DNA from 3 places in the Edwardsiella sp. EA181011 genome. Region 1 is predicted to be linked to each of the others. Evidence: predicted binding sites of a transcription regulator. Region 1 holds the regulator's gene; each other region holds the start of a gene.
The links. Region 1 encodes PurR, which represses purine synthesis genes. Its sites were predicted from a motif close to CANGCAAACGTTTGCNTG; they were not measured.

Region 1 (4,579 bases):
TGCGTCTATTCGTTGCGCTCTTTGTATTGCTGTTTACCCAATGGTTTACCACCTCAGCGACTGCGTCACCGGCACACAAAGTCATCGCCGATCAGCGAAAAGCCACGGCTGGCCACAGCCAGAGCGGCGAGCGTAAAAAACGCAGGGCAGATGCCGGGGCGCAGAAGAGCCGCAGCGCGGCGTCTCATCTCCCCGCCCGGGAGAAGCGCGCGGCGCACACTCCCCACCGCACGGCGGCTGCGCCGCAGCACGCCGCCGCCGAGCACAGGGCAAAAGCGCGCCACCGCGGCGAGAAACCCCTTGCGCGGCACGCAAGCGCACAGGCGGCGTCGCACCGGGGCAAAAAAGCCTATGGCCGCCCCTCGGCCCTTAAGACGGCCCGCCACGCAGCCGGCCGCCATGAGGATAGCCAGCCGATCCACATGAGTCCGCTGCACAAGAAGCGCTATCAGCACGCCAAACAGACGGCGATGAATAAGCTGATGCGTCAGATAGGTAAACCCTACCGCTGGGGCGGCACCTCTCCCCATACCGGCTTTGACTGCAGCGGCCTTATCTATTACGCCTACCAGGATCTGCTGAACATCAAAATGCCGCGCACCGCTAACGAGATGTACCACCTGCGCGACGCCGCGCCGGTCAAGCGCGCCGAGCTGCAGCGCGGCGATCTGGTGTTCTTTCAGATCCACGGGCGCGGCGCCGCCGATCACGTCGGCGTCTATCTGGGCAACGGCAAATTTATTCAGTCTCCGCGCACCGGCGAGGAGATTCGCGTCAGCTATCTGGGCGATGACTACTGGCAGGATCACTACCTGGGCGCCCGCCGCGTCATGACCCCGAAAACCATCCGCTAACGCTCTCGCCACGGCATCTCCCCCCGCGGTGGCCCCCGACACCCGGCTTCCACGCGCCGTTTTCACCGCGTGTCTGCTACACATTTCGCCACTCAGTCAGCTAAAATACACCTGCCCCCTGTCTTTCACGGCAAAACTTGCTAGAATCACAAACCATAACAAGCGGACAACAAGATTTTTTCATTTTTGTCTAACCGCCGGCGGCGTCTTACGTGCGTTGCTTACGGATTAACCGTCTTGCCACAGAAGCATTAAGGAGAGAGCTATGTCATTTGAATTACCTGCATTACCGTACGCCATGAATGCGCTGGAACCGCATATCTCCGCCGAAACGCTGGAATACCACTACGGTAAGCACCACAACGCCTATGTGGTCAACCTGAATAATCTGATCAAAGGCACGGAGTTCGAAGGGAAATCGCTGGAAGAGATCGTGAAGAGCGCCTCCGGCGGTATCTTTAACAACGCCGCTCAGGTGTGGAACCACACCTTCTACTGGCACTGTCTCTCCCCGAACGGCGGCGGCGAGCCACGCGGCGCCCTGGCTGACGCCATCAACGCCGCCTTCGGCTCATTTGCCGCGTTCAAAGACGCGTTGACCAAGTCTGCCGTCGGCAACTTCGGCTCCGGCTGGACCTGGCTGGTGAAAAAGGCGGACGGCACCCTGGCCATCGTCAACACCGCTAACGCCGCGACCCCGCTGACCGGCGACGACAAGCCGCTGCTGACCGTGGACGTATGGGAGCACGCCTACTACATCGACTACCGTAACGCTCGCCCGGTGTACCTGGAAAACTTCTGGGCGCTGGTAAACTGGGAGTTCGTCGCCCAGAATCTGGCGTAACCGGCCGCAGAGATAAAAAAGGCGCTCACCGAGCGCCTTTTTTATTTATGCCACCCGCTGACTTAGTGCAGTGCGGCGATCAGGCTGGCCACGACGATCAGCGCCAGCGCCACCACCGTTGTTACCAGAGAATACTTCAGATCGTTTTCCATCCTGACACCTCATGTTTTACGTTCCGGATCAATTTTTACTGACTTGAAAGTTCGCACAAAACCCGTGTTAAATCATTTTTACATAAATCACATCTTAAAACACGCAGAAAATCTTATGATTACATCCTGCGCAAATCGCCAATTAGTGCTTCCCCTTTTGCCTGAGATCAGACAGAATTTGCGGTTTACTGCCGCGTGCCGACGCTATAATTCTAAACAAGAAATGGCAAACGTCACCCTATTGCGCAAACGCGCCGGCGCCGAGCCGCGCTGTCAGGCGTATTTTCCGATGCACGCAGGCAAACGATTAACAAAACGGCGACGCAGCGCGTACGCCCAGGAGTCATTTGTTTCATGGCAACGATTAAAGATGTGGCAAAGCGCGCAGGCGTATCGACCACCACGGTGTCTCACGTCATCAATAAAACCCGCTTTGTCGCCGACGAGACCAAAGCCGCCGTCTGGGAGGCCATTAAAGAACTACACTACTCCCCCAGCGCCGTTGCCCGCAGCCTGAAGGTCAACCACACCAAATCCATCGGCCTGCTGGCGACCTCCAGCGAGGCGCCGTACTTTGCCGAGGTCATCGAATCGGTAGAGAATAGCTGCTACAGCCAAGGCTATACCCTGATCCTGTGTAACTCCCACAATAATCTGGAGAAGCAGAAAGCCTACCTGGCCATGCTGGCGCAGAAACGCGTCGACGGCCTGCTGGTGATGTGCTCCGAATACCCGGAAAACCTGCTGGAGATCCTGGAGGACTACCGCCACATCCCGATGGTGGTCATGGACTGGGGAACCCGCCGCAGCGACTTTACCGACGCTATCCAGGACAACGCCTTCGAGGGAGGCTATCTGGCCGGCCGTTACCTGATCGAGCGTGGCCACCGCGACATTGGCGCCATCACCGGCCCGGTATCGCGCAACACCGGCGGCGGTCGACTGCGCGGCTTCCTCAAGGCGCTGCAGGAGGCCAATATCACGCCGCAGGAGTCATGGCTGGTCGAAGGCGACTTCGAGCCGGAGTCCGGCTATGCGGCGATGCAAAACATTCTGGCGCAGAAACAGCGTCCGACGGCGGTGTTTGTCGGCGGCGACATCATGGCGATGGGCGCCATTTGCGCAGCGGATGAGATGGGACTGCGCGTACCGCAGGATATCTCCGTCATCGGCTACGATAACGTGCGCAACGCCCGCTACTTTACCCCGGCGCTGACCACCATTCATCAGCCCAAGGAGCGCCTTGGCGCCATGGCGTTCGACATGCTGCTCGATCGCATTACCAGCAAGCGCGAGGACGCCCAAACCATCGAAGTACATCCTAAGCTGGTTGAGCGCCGCTCCGTGGCCGACGGACCGTTCATCGACTACCGCCGCTAAGCGCGTGTCTCGGCTAGTCCTGTTTCCCGCGCTGGTGCTGCTGTCCGGCGCGCTGCCGCTGGCGGCGATGGTCCCGGCAACCCTACTGCCGCTGACCGGACAGGATGCAGGACAGGCGCTGCAGCGACTGCTGCAGTGGCCCGCGCTCGGTCACAGCCTCGGTCTGTCGCTGTGGATAGCGCTGGGGGCCAGCGCCGGTGCCCTGCTGCTGGCGCTGGCGCTGGCCGGGTTCACCCTGCGGCGTCAGCGTCAGCATGCGCTGGCGCCGGCGCTGCTGTTGGCGGCCCCCCACATCGCCCTGGCCACCGGCCTGCTGATGCTGCTGGCGCCAACCGGCCTGCTGTGGCGCCTGATGGCGCCGCTGTTTGGCTGGCAGCAGCCGCCCGACCTGCCGCTTCCCAACGATCCCTACGGCCTGAGCCTCTCGCTGCTCCTGCTGTTAAAAGAGACCCCCTTTTTCTATTTGCTTACCCTGAATCTGGCCGCCCGCTGCGCGGCGCCGCGGCAGCTGCGTATCGGCGCCGCGCTGGGCTATCCCCCGGCGCAGGGCTGGTGACGTATCGTGGTTCCGCAGCTGCTGCCGGGGCTACGCCTGCCCATGTTCTGCGTCCTGGCCTTTGCCCTGTCGGCGCTGGATCTGGCGCAGTTGCTCGGTCCGCAGCGGCCGCTGCTGTTTGCGCAGCTGCTGTGGCAGTGGATTGCCGACGGTGGGCAGACGGCGCTAGCGGCCCTCGGGGCGCTGCTGCTGATGCTCTTAAACGCGCTGGCGCTGCTGCTCTGGTATGGCATAGAGCGCCTGTGGGTCGCCGTGGGCCGCCGGCCCCCGCGACGACGCGTCGCCCTCGGCGGGTCAGCGGCCTATGCCGCCTTTTGGCCCCTGGCGCTGACCGCTGCGGCCTACCTGATGCTGGTGCTGATTTCGCTGGCCCAGCGCTGGCCCTTTGCGCAACGCTGGCCGCAGCAGTGGCGCTATGACAGCTGGCTGTACAGCCTCAGTGACTGGAGCGCCCCGCTGTGGCATACCCTGTGCATCGCGCTGGCGGTCAATCTGCTGGCGCTGATCCTGGCGCTCGGCACGCTGGAGTGGTATGCCCTGAGACGGCGGGCCCCCGGTGCCTGGCTGCTGTTGCCGCTGCTGCTGCCGCAGATGGGGCTGATCTTCGGCCTGCAGTATTTCGCCGCCCGCAGCCAGCTGCTGGGCAGCTACCCGCTGGTTATCTATGGCCAGCTGTTGTTCGTCACCCCCTACTACCTGCTGACGCTGTCCGGCGCCTGGCTGCGTTTCGATACGCGTCAGATCCGGGTAGCGCTGGCGTTAGGTAAGACGCCCTGGCAGGCCTTTTACCGGA
Region 2 (4,579 bases), 1.6 Mb from region 1:
CAGACTCGATATACACCGCCGCCGGCGCCGCGCCGACCAGACCGGAGAAGATCGAGCTGACGGAGTCCGCGGTCAGCGCCTTACCGCCGCTGATGATCTGGCCATCCTTGTCCAGCAGGTTCGCCTGACCGGCCACCGCGCGGATGGTTCCGGTGGCGTCAAACACCGCGGTCATCACCAGGGCCAGTACGCTCGGCAAGACCACCGGCTGCAGGGCGCCCATGATATCCAGGCTAAAGATCAGGGACTGACCGTCGGCGCCGGCCAGGCTCGGCATCGCAACCAGACCGTGGTACTTCACGCTGGGATCAAAGATCAGGCCGACGATGGAGATACCGATAATCACCAGCAGAATGCCGCCCGGCACCTTCAGCTTTTCCAGACCGAAGATCACCGCCAGCCCCAGCAGGGACATCATCACAGGGAACGAGGTAAAGGCGCCCAGCGCGACCGGCAGTCCCTCCAGCGGGTTTTTCACCACCAGGCCGACGCCGTTGGCGGCGATCAGCAGCAGGAACAGGCCGATACCGATACCGGTGCCGTGGGCGATCCCCATCGGCAGATTGCGCAGGATCCAGGTTCGAATCCCGGTCACCGAGATGGCGGTAAACAGAATACCCATCAGGAATACGGCGCCCAGCGCCACCGGCACGCTGATATGCTGCCCCAGCACCAGGCTGAAGGCGGTAAACGCAGTGAGGGAGATGGCACAGCCAATCGCCATCGGCAGGTTGGCCCACAGCCCCATCAGCAAAGAGCCGCAGCCAGCCACCAGACAGGTCGCCACAAATACCGCACTCGGCGGAAAGCCAGCCTTGCCCAGCATGCCCGGTACCACGATCACCGAATAAACCATCGCCAAAAACGTCGTTAAACCGGCGAGCACTTCTTGGCGCACGCTGCTACCACGCACCGAGATCTTAAAAAATGTATCGAGTGATCCCCGTGACTTCCCTGCCGCTGATACCTGAGAAGAATCGCTAGACATGATGATGTCCTCTGAGTGATTTAAAAAACTTTTCTGTAACGTAATCGATTACGTCTGTTATTGCAGAGCGGCCCATAATGCTGTGTCTGCCCTCCGCCCCATCCGGCTGCCCCCGTGGGCAGCCGCTACTCCCTGCCACTACATCCTGCGACCAAATTCGGGTAAAAATGGGACGGAAGTAAAAGGCAAACGATTATCTGACCTAATACCTCGTCATTTCAACCCACAAACGCGACATTTTAGGTGCGTTCGTACACTAAACGACCATCGACATAGGTACGATATATGGTGCGATCGTCGCCCAGTGTCATGATGACAAACAGCTTATCCACCAAAGAGACCGAGTTGTCATAGCGCAGCTGTTGCAGCGGCGTCGCCGTCGGCTCCAGCACCACAAAGTCGGCCTCTTTACCGACCAGGAAGTTACCGATGCGATCGTCCAGCCCCAGAGAGGCCGCGCCGCCCAGGGTTGCCAGGTAGAACGCCTCATAGGCGGACAGGCGGCAGCCCTGCAGCTGCATCACCTTGTAGGCCTCATTCAGCGTCTGCAGCATGTTAAAGGTGGTCCCGGCGCCGATGTCGGTTCCCATCCCCACCTTCACCCGCTTGCGCCAGGCCTTTTGCAGGTTAAACAGGCCGCTGCCGAGGTACAGGTTAGAGGTCGGGCAGAAGGCGATCGAAGAGCCGGTATCGCTCAGGCAGTCCCACTCTTTCTCCTCCAGGTGGATACAGTGGGCGAACACGCAGTTCTTCCCGGTCAGGCCATACTGGTGATACACATCCAGATAACCGTCATGGTGCGGGTACAGCGACTTGACCCAGGCGATCTCGTCGCGGTTTTCACACAGGTGGGTATGCAGATAGGTGTCGGGGTACTCTTCGCGCAGGCGCTGAGCCATCGCCAGCTGCTCCGGGCTGGAGGTCGGCGCGAAGCGCGGCGTCACCGCATACAGCAGGCGGCCATTCTTGTGCCAACGCTCGATCAGCGCCTTGCTCTGTTCGTAGCTGCTCTGCGCATCGTCCAGCAGATAGTCCGGCGCATTGCGATCCATCATCACCTTGCCGGCGATCATGCGCATGTTGATATGGCTGGCAGCCTCAAACAGCGCGTCCACCGACTCGGGGTGCACGGTGCCGAACACCAAGGCGGTGGTGGTACCGTTACGCAGCAGCTGCTTAAGGAAAAAGTTAGACATCTCGCGGGCGTAATCGAGATCGTTATAGCGCCGCTCGGTGGGGAAAGTGTGCTTGTTCAGCCACTCCAACAGCTGTTCGCCATAGGCCCCGACCATCTCGCTCTGCGGATAGTGAATATGGGTATCGACAAAGCCGGGGACGATCAGCTTGCCGCGGTAGTCTCGCACTCGGATCGAGGCGGGAATACGCTCCCGCCCCTCTTCCCAGCTACCACACCAGTCCACCTTGCCGTTACGGATCAACAGTAGCCCGTCCTCAATAAAACGCAGCGCGGACTCGACCTCCTGCGGATCGGTTACCGTGCGGGTGACATCTAGAATGCTGCCGCGTACTGCCTTGAGGGTATGTTCACAAACCATGATTAACTCCTAATCAGCCAAGACATCGACTCAATCCATCTCTTCTTCGCCGCGTAACGGCTCGACCACCGTATCCCTCTCTTCGCGAACCTCGGCCTTTTTCCGCATCGGGATCAGCAAATTCAGGATGATAGCCGTCAGACCACCGGCGCAAATGGGGTTCTCTACCAGGACATACAGCGAATCCGGCAATACTCGGAATACGGCCGGATCGTACGAAACCCCCAGCCCCAACCCAAGGGAGGTGGCGACGATAATGGTCTCGCGGCGACGCAGTCCGTTGGAAATGATGATGCGGATCCCGGCGATGGCGATCATTGAGAACATCAGCGTCATCGCGCCGCCCAGTACTGGGGCCGGAATGGTGGTAAAGAAACGGCCGATCACCGGGAACAGCCCCAGCAGCACCAGCATCACGGCGATAGCCCGACCGACATAGCGCGAGGCCACGCCGGTCATCTGGATCACCCCGTTATTCTGGGCGAAGGTGGTCAGCGGCAGCGACCCCAGGGCAGAGGCGATGACCGACACCAGCCCATCGGCCAGCACCCCGCCGCTCAGACGCGACTGATACTCCGGCCCTTCGATGGGGCGATTCGAGACCATCGCCGTCGCGGTAATATCCCCCACCGCCTCCAGCACGCTGAGCAGATAGATGGTGCCGGCCACCAGGAAAGCGTGCATGTCAAAGGTAAAGCCATATTTAAAGGGAACCGGCACGGTCACCAGCGGCAGGTCGCGCAGGGCGCTGAAGTCCACCATGCCCAGGCACAGCGCCACGATATAGCCGGCAATCAGCCCGATGGCGATGCCGCCCATCCGCAGCAAGGGGTGGCGCGCACAGTTAAAGCCGATCACCACCAGTAGTACCAGCAGACCGACGCCGATGTTTTCATAGTTGCCAAACGTGCCGCTGCTCTTGGCGGCGAAGCCGCCGCCGAAGTCGATGATGCCAACCTTGATCAGGCTCAGGCCGATCATCAGCACCACCACCCCGCTTACCGTCGGGGTGATCACCCGGCGTAGGTAGGGCAGGATAAACGAGGCACCTACCACCAGGAAGGCACCGACAAAGGAGACCCCCAGCAGGGTCGAGATGATCAGTTCCTCATGCAGGCCATCGTGTTTCATGGCGCCGCCCAGGGCGATCATCACGGTAACGAAGGAGAAGTTCACTGACTGGATCGACAGCAGGCCGGAGCCGACGCAGCCATAGCGGTTCACCTGCAGCCAGGTGCCGACGCCGGAGGCGATCATCGCCATGGAGACCAGATAGGCGGTAATTTCGGTGGAGAGGCCCAGCGCAGTACCGACGATCAGCGCCGGTGCCACCATGGGGACAAAAATCGCCAGCAGGTGAGTCACCGCACCCACCATGAGCTGGTGAAAGGGCGGTTTATCCTCTAGCTGATAAATAAGATCGGATCCAGCACGCGGTATATCAGACATCCCTTTACTCCTTGGTAAATTTGATCATCTGATCCAATTAATAAATATCCGCCTACCGGTTTTCCCGCCGCGCGGCAAGGGGCGCCCCTGAGGGTGTGTTCCCCCTAATTCCGTCTGTGGCTGTGCAGTTCAGATATTCATTATCCAACGGCTAATTGAATCGTTGGCGCAGGGCCGCCCCGGCGGAGCGGCCCGCACGCGGTCTTACAGTTTTCCTAACGCGCTCAGTATCTTCTCCGGTGTAAAGTGCCATTCACGCAGCCAAACCCCGCAGGCGTCGTGAATCGCGGTGGCGATGGCCGGGGCGGCGCCGTTCACCCCGATCTCCGAGATCGACTTGGCGCCGTACGGGCCGACCTGATCGTCGCTTGGCACCAGGAAAGCGCGGAAGTCACGCGGGATATCGCCGATCATCGGCGCACCGTAGGTGCGCAGATCGCGGGTGATCGGGCGCCCCTCGCGGTCATAGCGGATCGCCTCGCTCATGCTGTGGCCGATGGCGCGCATGGTGGCGCCATAGATCTGCCCCAGCGCCAGCTCGGGGTTCACCGGGGTACCGCAGTCCAGCAGGGCATAGAACTTGTCC
Region 3 (4,579 bases), 800 kb from region 1:
TATCTCCGTGCTGACCGATCCGACCATGGGCGGCGTCTCCGCCAGTCTGGCCATGCTGGGCGATATCAATATCGCCGAGCCGAAGGCGCTGATCGGCTTCGCCGGCCCGCGCGTCATTGAACAGACGGTGCGGGAGAAGCTGCCGGCGGGCTTCCAGCGCAGTGAGTTTCTGCTGGAGAAAGGGGCTATCGATATGATCGTACGCCGTCCGGCGATGCGCGATAAGCTGGCCTGTCTGGTGGCCAAGATGACTGGCCGTCCGGATCCGCTGGGCGACGGTACCCAACAGGCTGCTGACGCGGAAAGCAGCGCACAGGCGTAATATTTACGTCTGTGTTTCCGGCGCGCCGCACAGGCCGCCGATGCGGCGTATGGCGTATTCCATACGTCGCACCTCTTCGGTAACCGGCGCCCCTCTGGGGCCGGCTATACACGCCACAATCGGTTTTATTACGGGACGTAAAACAGCATGAATACGCTTCCTACGCCATTGGCAACCTCTCCACTCTCCACCTGGCTTGACTACCTTGAGCAGCTGCACAGTAAGACCATCGATCTCGGTCTGGACCGCGTGCGCCGCGTCGCGCAGCGCCTGGGCTTGCTGACGCCGGCCCCGGTGGTGTATACCGTCGCGGGAACGAACGGGAAAGGGACGACCTGCCGCACGCTGGAGGCGATCCTGATGGCGGCGGGCTATCGGGTTGGGGTATACGGTTCGCCGCACCTGCTGCACTATCGTGAGCGGGTGCGCATCCAGCACCGCGAGCTGGACGATGCGGCGCACGCCGCCGCCTTCGCCGCCGTTGAGGCGGGGCGCGACGGCGTATCGCTGACCTATTTCGAATTCGGCACGCTGGCCGCGCTGTACCTGTTTAAGAAGGCGGCGCTGGATGCGGTGATCCTGGAGGTCGGCCTCGGTGGCCGCCTGGATGCGACCAACATCGTGGATCCCAGCGTCGCGGTGGTGACCAGCATCGCGCTGGATCACACCGACTGGCTGGGCGATACCCGCGAGAGCATCGGCCGTGAGAAGGCCGGTATCTTCCGCGGCGCGGCGCCGGCGGTGGTCGGCGAACCCGATATGCCGGATTCGATTGGCGCGGCCGCGCAGGCGTGTGGCGCTCATCTGCTGCGACGCGGCGCGGACTGGGATTTCAGCGTGGAGGCTCAGGGGTGGCGCTGGCACGATGCCACGCGCCATGTTGAGGGGCTGCCGCTGCCTCAGGTGCCGCTGGCCAACGCGGCGACGGCGCTGGCGGCGCTCAGTTATGGGCCGCTGCCGGTCGATGATGCAGCGATCCGCCAGGGGCTGCGCGATGCGGTGCTGCCGGGGCGCTTTCAGCAGCTGTCGGAGGCGCCGCGCCTGATCCTGGACGTCGCGCACAATCCTCACGCGGCGGCCTATCTGGCCCAGCGGCTGCGCGCGCGGCCGCAGCGCGGCCGCCTGCGTATGGTGATCGGCATGCTCTCGGACAAGGATATCGCCGGTACGCTGGCCTGCCTGACGCCGCTGGTTGACCAGTGGTACTGTGCGCCGCTGGAGGGACCGCGCGGTGCGGCGGTCTCGGCGTTAACGGCGCATCTGTCCGCCGCCGCCCAGGCGTTCGACGGGGTTGAACAGGCCTGGCGTCAGGCGATGGCCGATGCGGCCGCCGACGACACGGTGGTGGTCTGCGGTTCCTTCCATACGGTTGCTCACGTGATGGCAGCCCTCGCGTCAGGAGAGACGGGTGGCAAGTAAGTTTCAGAACCGATTGGTCGGTACGGTGATCCTGGTGGCGCTGGGGGTGATCATTCTGCCCGGTCTGCTGGATGGCCAGAAAAAGCATTATCAGGATGAGTTTGCCGCGATCCCGCTGGTGCCGCGTCCGGGAGAGGACGATCCGACGGATGCCATTCCGCCGGTAACGCAGCCGCTGGGGGAAACGCCGCTGCCTAGCGCCAGCGCGACCGGTGCTGCGACGCCCCCTGCGCCCGCGCCTGCGGTGGCCCCGACGCCTACCCGCGGCGAGGGCGAGCTGGTAGAGCTGAAGCCGGTCGAGAGCCGGGCGCCGGAGCCCGCGCCGCAGCGTACGGCCCCGCCGCCGATCAGCGCACCGGCGCCGCAGGAGAGCAGGCCGAAGGCCAGCGAGCCGCCGACGCGGGTCGCGGAGAGCCGTCCCAAGGCCGCCGAGCCGGCGAAGAGCGTGACGCCGGCGCCAGAAAGCCGTCCGACGCCGCCGCCCGCGCCCGTCGCCAAGAGCGACGCCAGCGAGAAAGCGCCGGTCGGTCAGGCCTATGTGGTGCAGCTCGGTGCGCTGCGTAACGCGGGCAAGGTGAATGAGATCATCGCCAAGCTGCGTCTGTCCGGCTATCGAGTCTATAGCGTACCGGCGACGCCGGTGCAGGGCGAGATCAACCGGCTGTTCGTGGGCCCGGAGGCGTCGCGCGCCAAGCTGCAGTCGGCGCTGCCGGAGCTGAACAGCCTGAGCGGGCTGAATGGGCAGATCCGTAATTACAGCGTGCGCTAAGCCGCGCTTAACGGCGTTCGACGGCGCTGTTCGCGGCGGCGGACAGCGCCATTTTTTTGGTGAAAACGGGCGCAGGACGCGGCAGATTTATTTATGCCGTGCGGCGGAAATCTGCTACGCAAACGTTTTCTTTTTCTGTTAGAATGCGCCGCGGGCGACATTTGCGGCAGTTCATGCGTTGGAATTGTCATGGTTTGGATTGATTGGGTCATTATTGGCATCGTCGGATTTTCTGCACTGGTCAGCTTAATCCGGGGCTTTGTGCGCGAGGCGCTGTCGCTGGTTACCTGGGGAGCGGCGTTCTTTGTCGCCAGCCATTTTTACCCCTATCTGGCCGCCTTCTTTACCCGCTTTGAGGATCCGCTGGTGCGTAACGGCATTGCGATAGCGGTGCTGTTCGTCGCGACCCTGATCGTCGGCGCCATCGTCAACTATGTGATCGGCTCCCTGGTGGAGCGTACCGGGCTGGGCGGAACGGATCGGGTGCTGGGCATCTGCTTTGGCGCCATACGCGGTATCCTGATCGTCGCCGCGCTGCTGTTCTTTATGGACACCTTCACGGCGATGGCGCAAAGCGAGGAGTGGAAGCAGTCCCGGCTGATCCCGCAGTTTAGCCCTATCATCAGGTGGTCATTTGACTATCTGCAAAGCACGTCGAGTTTCTTGCCGGAGCACATGCCGTCGCTGCCGCTCCGGTAACGCTGATGAGGAAATGACAACATGTGCGGTATTGTCGGTATCGCCGGTTTTACACCGGTCAACCAGTCTATCTATGATGCTCTGACGGTGCTGCAGCACCGCGGCCAGGACGCCGCCGGCATCGTCACCATCGATGATAACCATGCCTTCCGCCTGCGCAAGGCCAATGGACTGGTCAGTGATGTGTTTGAGGCGCGCCATATGCAGCGCCTGCAGGGAAATATGGGGATAGGGCATGTGCGCTATCCCACCGCCGGAAGCTCCAGCGCATCGGAGGCTCAGCCGTTCTATGTTAACTCCCCCTTTGGCATCACTCTGGCGCACAACGGCAATCTGACCAACGCCCATCAGCTGAAGCAGCAGCTGTTTGAGCATGCCCGCCGCCATGTCAATACTACCTCAGACTCCGAGATCCTGCTGAACATCTTCGCCTACGAGCTGGATCGCTACGATCACTATCCGCTGAGCGAAGAGAACATCTTCGCCGCCGTCGCGGCGACCCATCGCCAAATCCGCGGGGCCTATGCCTGCGTGGCGATGATCATCGGCCATGGCATGGTGGCGTTCCGCGACCCGAACGGTATCCGGCCGCTGGTGATCGGCAAGCGAACCCTGGAGGATGGCCGTACCGAATACATGGTCGCCTCGGAGAGCGTGGCGCTGGATACGCTGGGGTTTGACTTTATCCGCGACGTGGCGCCGGGCGAGGCGATCTACGTTAATCTGCAGGGGCAGCTGTTTACCCGCCAGTGTGCCCAGGAGCCGAAGAGCCATCCCTGCCTGTTCGAGTATGTCTATTTTGCCCGCCCGGACTCGTTTATCGACAAGATCTCCGTGTATAGCGCCCGGGTGCGGATGGGGCAGAAGCTAGGCGAGAAGATCGCCCGCGAGTGGGAGGATCTGGATATCGACGTGGTGATTCCGATCCCGGAGACCTCCTGCGATATCGCGCTGCAGATCGCCCGCATTCTGGATAAGCCCTATCGCCAGGGGTTCGTCAAAAACCGCTATGTGGGACGCACCTTTATCATGCCGGGGCAGCAGCTGCGCCGCCAGTCGGTGCGCCGTAAGCTGAACGCTAACCGCGCCGAGTTCCGCGATAAGAACGTGCTGCTGGTGGATGACTCCATCGTGCGCGGCACCACCTCGGAGCAGATCATCGAGATGGCGCGTGAGGCGGGCGCCCGCCGGGTTTACCTGGCCTCCGCCGCGCCGGAGATCCGTTTTCCCAACGTCTATGGCATCGACATGCCGAGCGCGACCGAGCTTATCGCCCACGGGCGCGAAGTCGAGGAGATCCGCCAGCTGATCGGTGCCGATGGGCTGATTTTTCAGGATCTGACGGATCTGATTGAGGCGGTGCGTGAGGA

Region 2: the regulator PurR is predicted to act here: its motif matches at 1,171-1,188, upstream of QY76_RS04690 (NCS2 family permease).
Region 3: the regulator PurR is predicted to act here: its motif matches at 2,626-2,643, upstream of cvpA (colicin V production protein).

The regions. Positions count from the first base shown of each region.
Region 1 is NZ_CP011364.1:2,660,411-2,664,989, forward strand. Features, by position in the region: gene QY76_RS11690 (C40 family peptidase) at 1-854, shown strand, start outside; gene sodB (superoxide dismutase [Fe]) at 1,120-1,698, shown strand; gene QY76_RS18770 (YnhF family membrane protein) at 1,761-1,850, opposite strand; gene purR (HTH-type transcriptional repressor PurR) at 2,205-3,230, shown strand; gene QY76_RS19330 (hypothetical protein) at 3,235-3,786, shown strand; gene QY76_RS11705 (hypothetical protein) at 3,793-4,579, shown strand, end outside.
Region 2 is NZ_CP011364.1:1,028,602-1,033,180, reverse strand. Features, by position in the region: gene QY76_RS04690 (NCS2 family permease) at 1-988, opposite strand, end outside; gene guaD (guanine deaminase) at 1,228-2,544, opposite strand; gene QY76_RS04680 (nucleobase:cation symporter-2 family protein) at 2,575-3,993, opposite strand; gene QY76_RS04675 (molybdopterin-dependent oxidoreductase Mo/Fe-S-binding subunit) at 4,198-4,579, opposite strand, start outside.
Region 3 is NZ_CP011364.1:1,864,083-1,868,661, forward strand. Features, by position in the region: gene accD (acetyl-CoA carboxylase, carboxyltransferase subunit beta) at 1-322, shown strand, start outside; gene folC (bifunctional tetrahydrofolate synthase/dihydrofolate synthase) at 470-1,741, shown strand; gene dedD (cell division protein DedD) at 1,731-2,510, shown strand; gene cvpA (colicin V production protein) at 2,700-3,209, shown strand; gene purF (amidophosphoribosyltransferase) at 3,231-4,579, shown strand, end outside.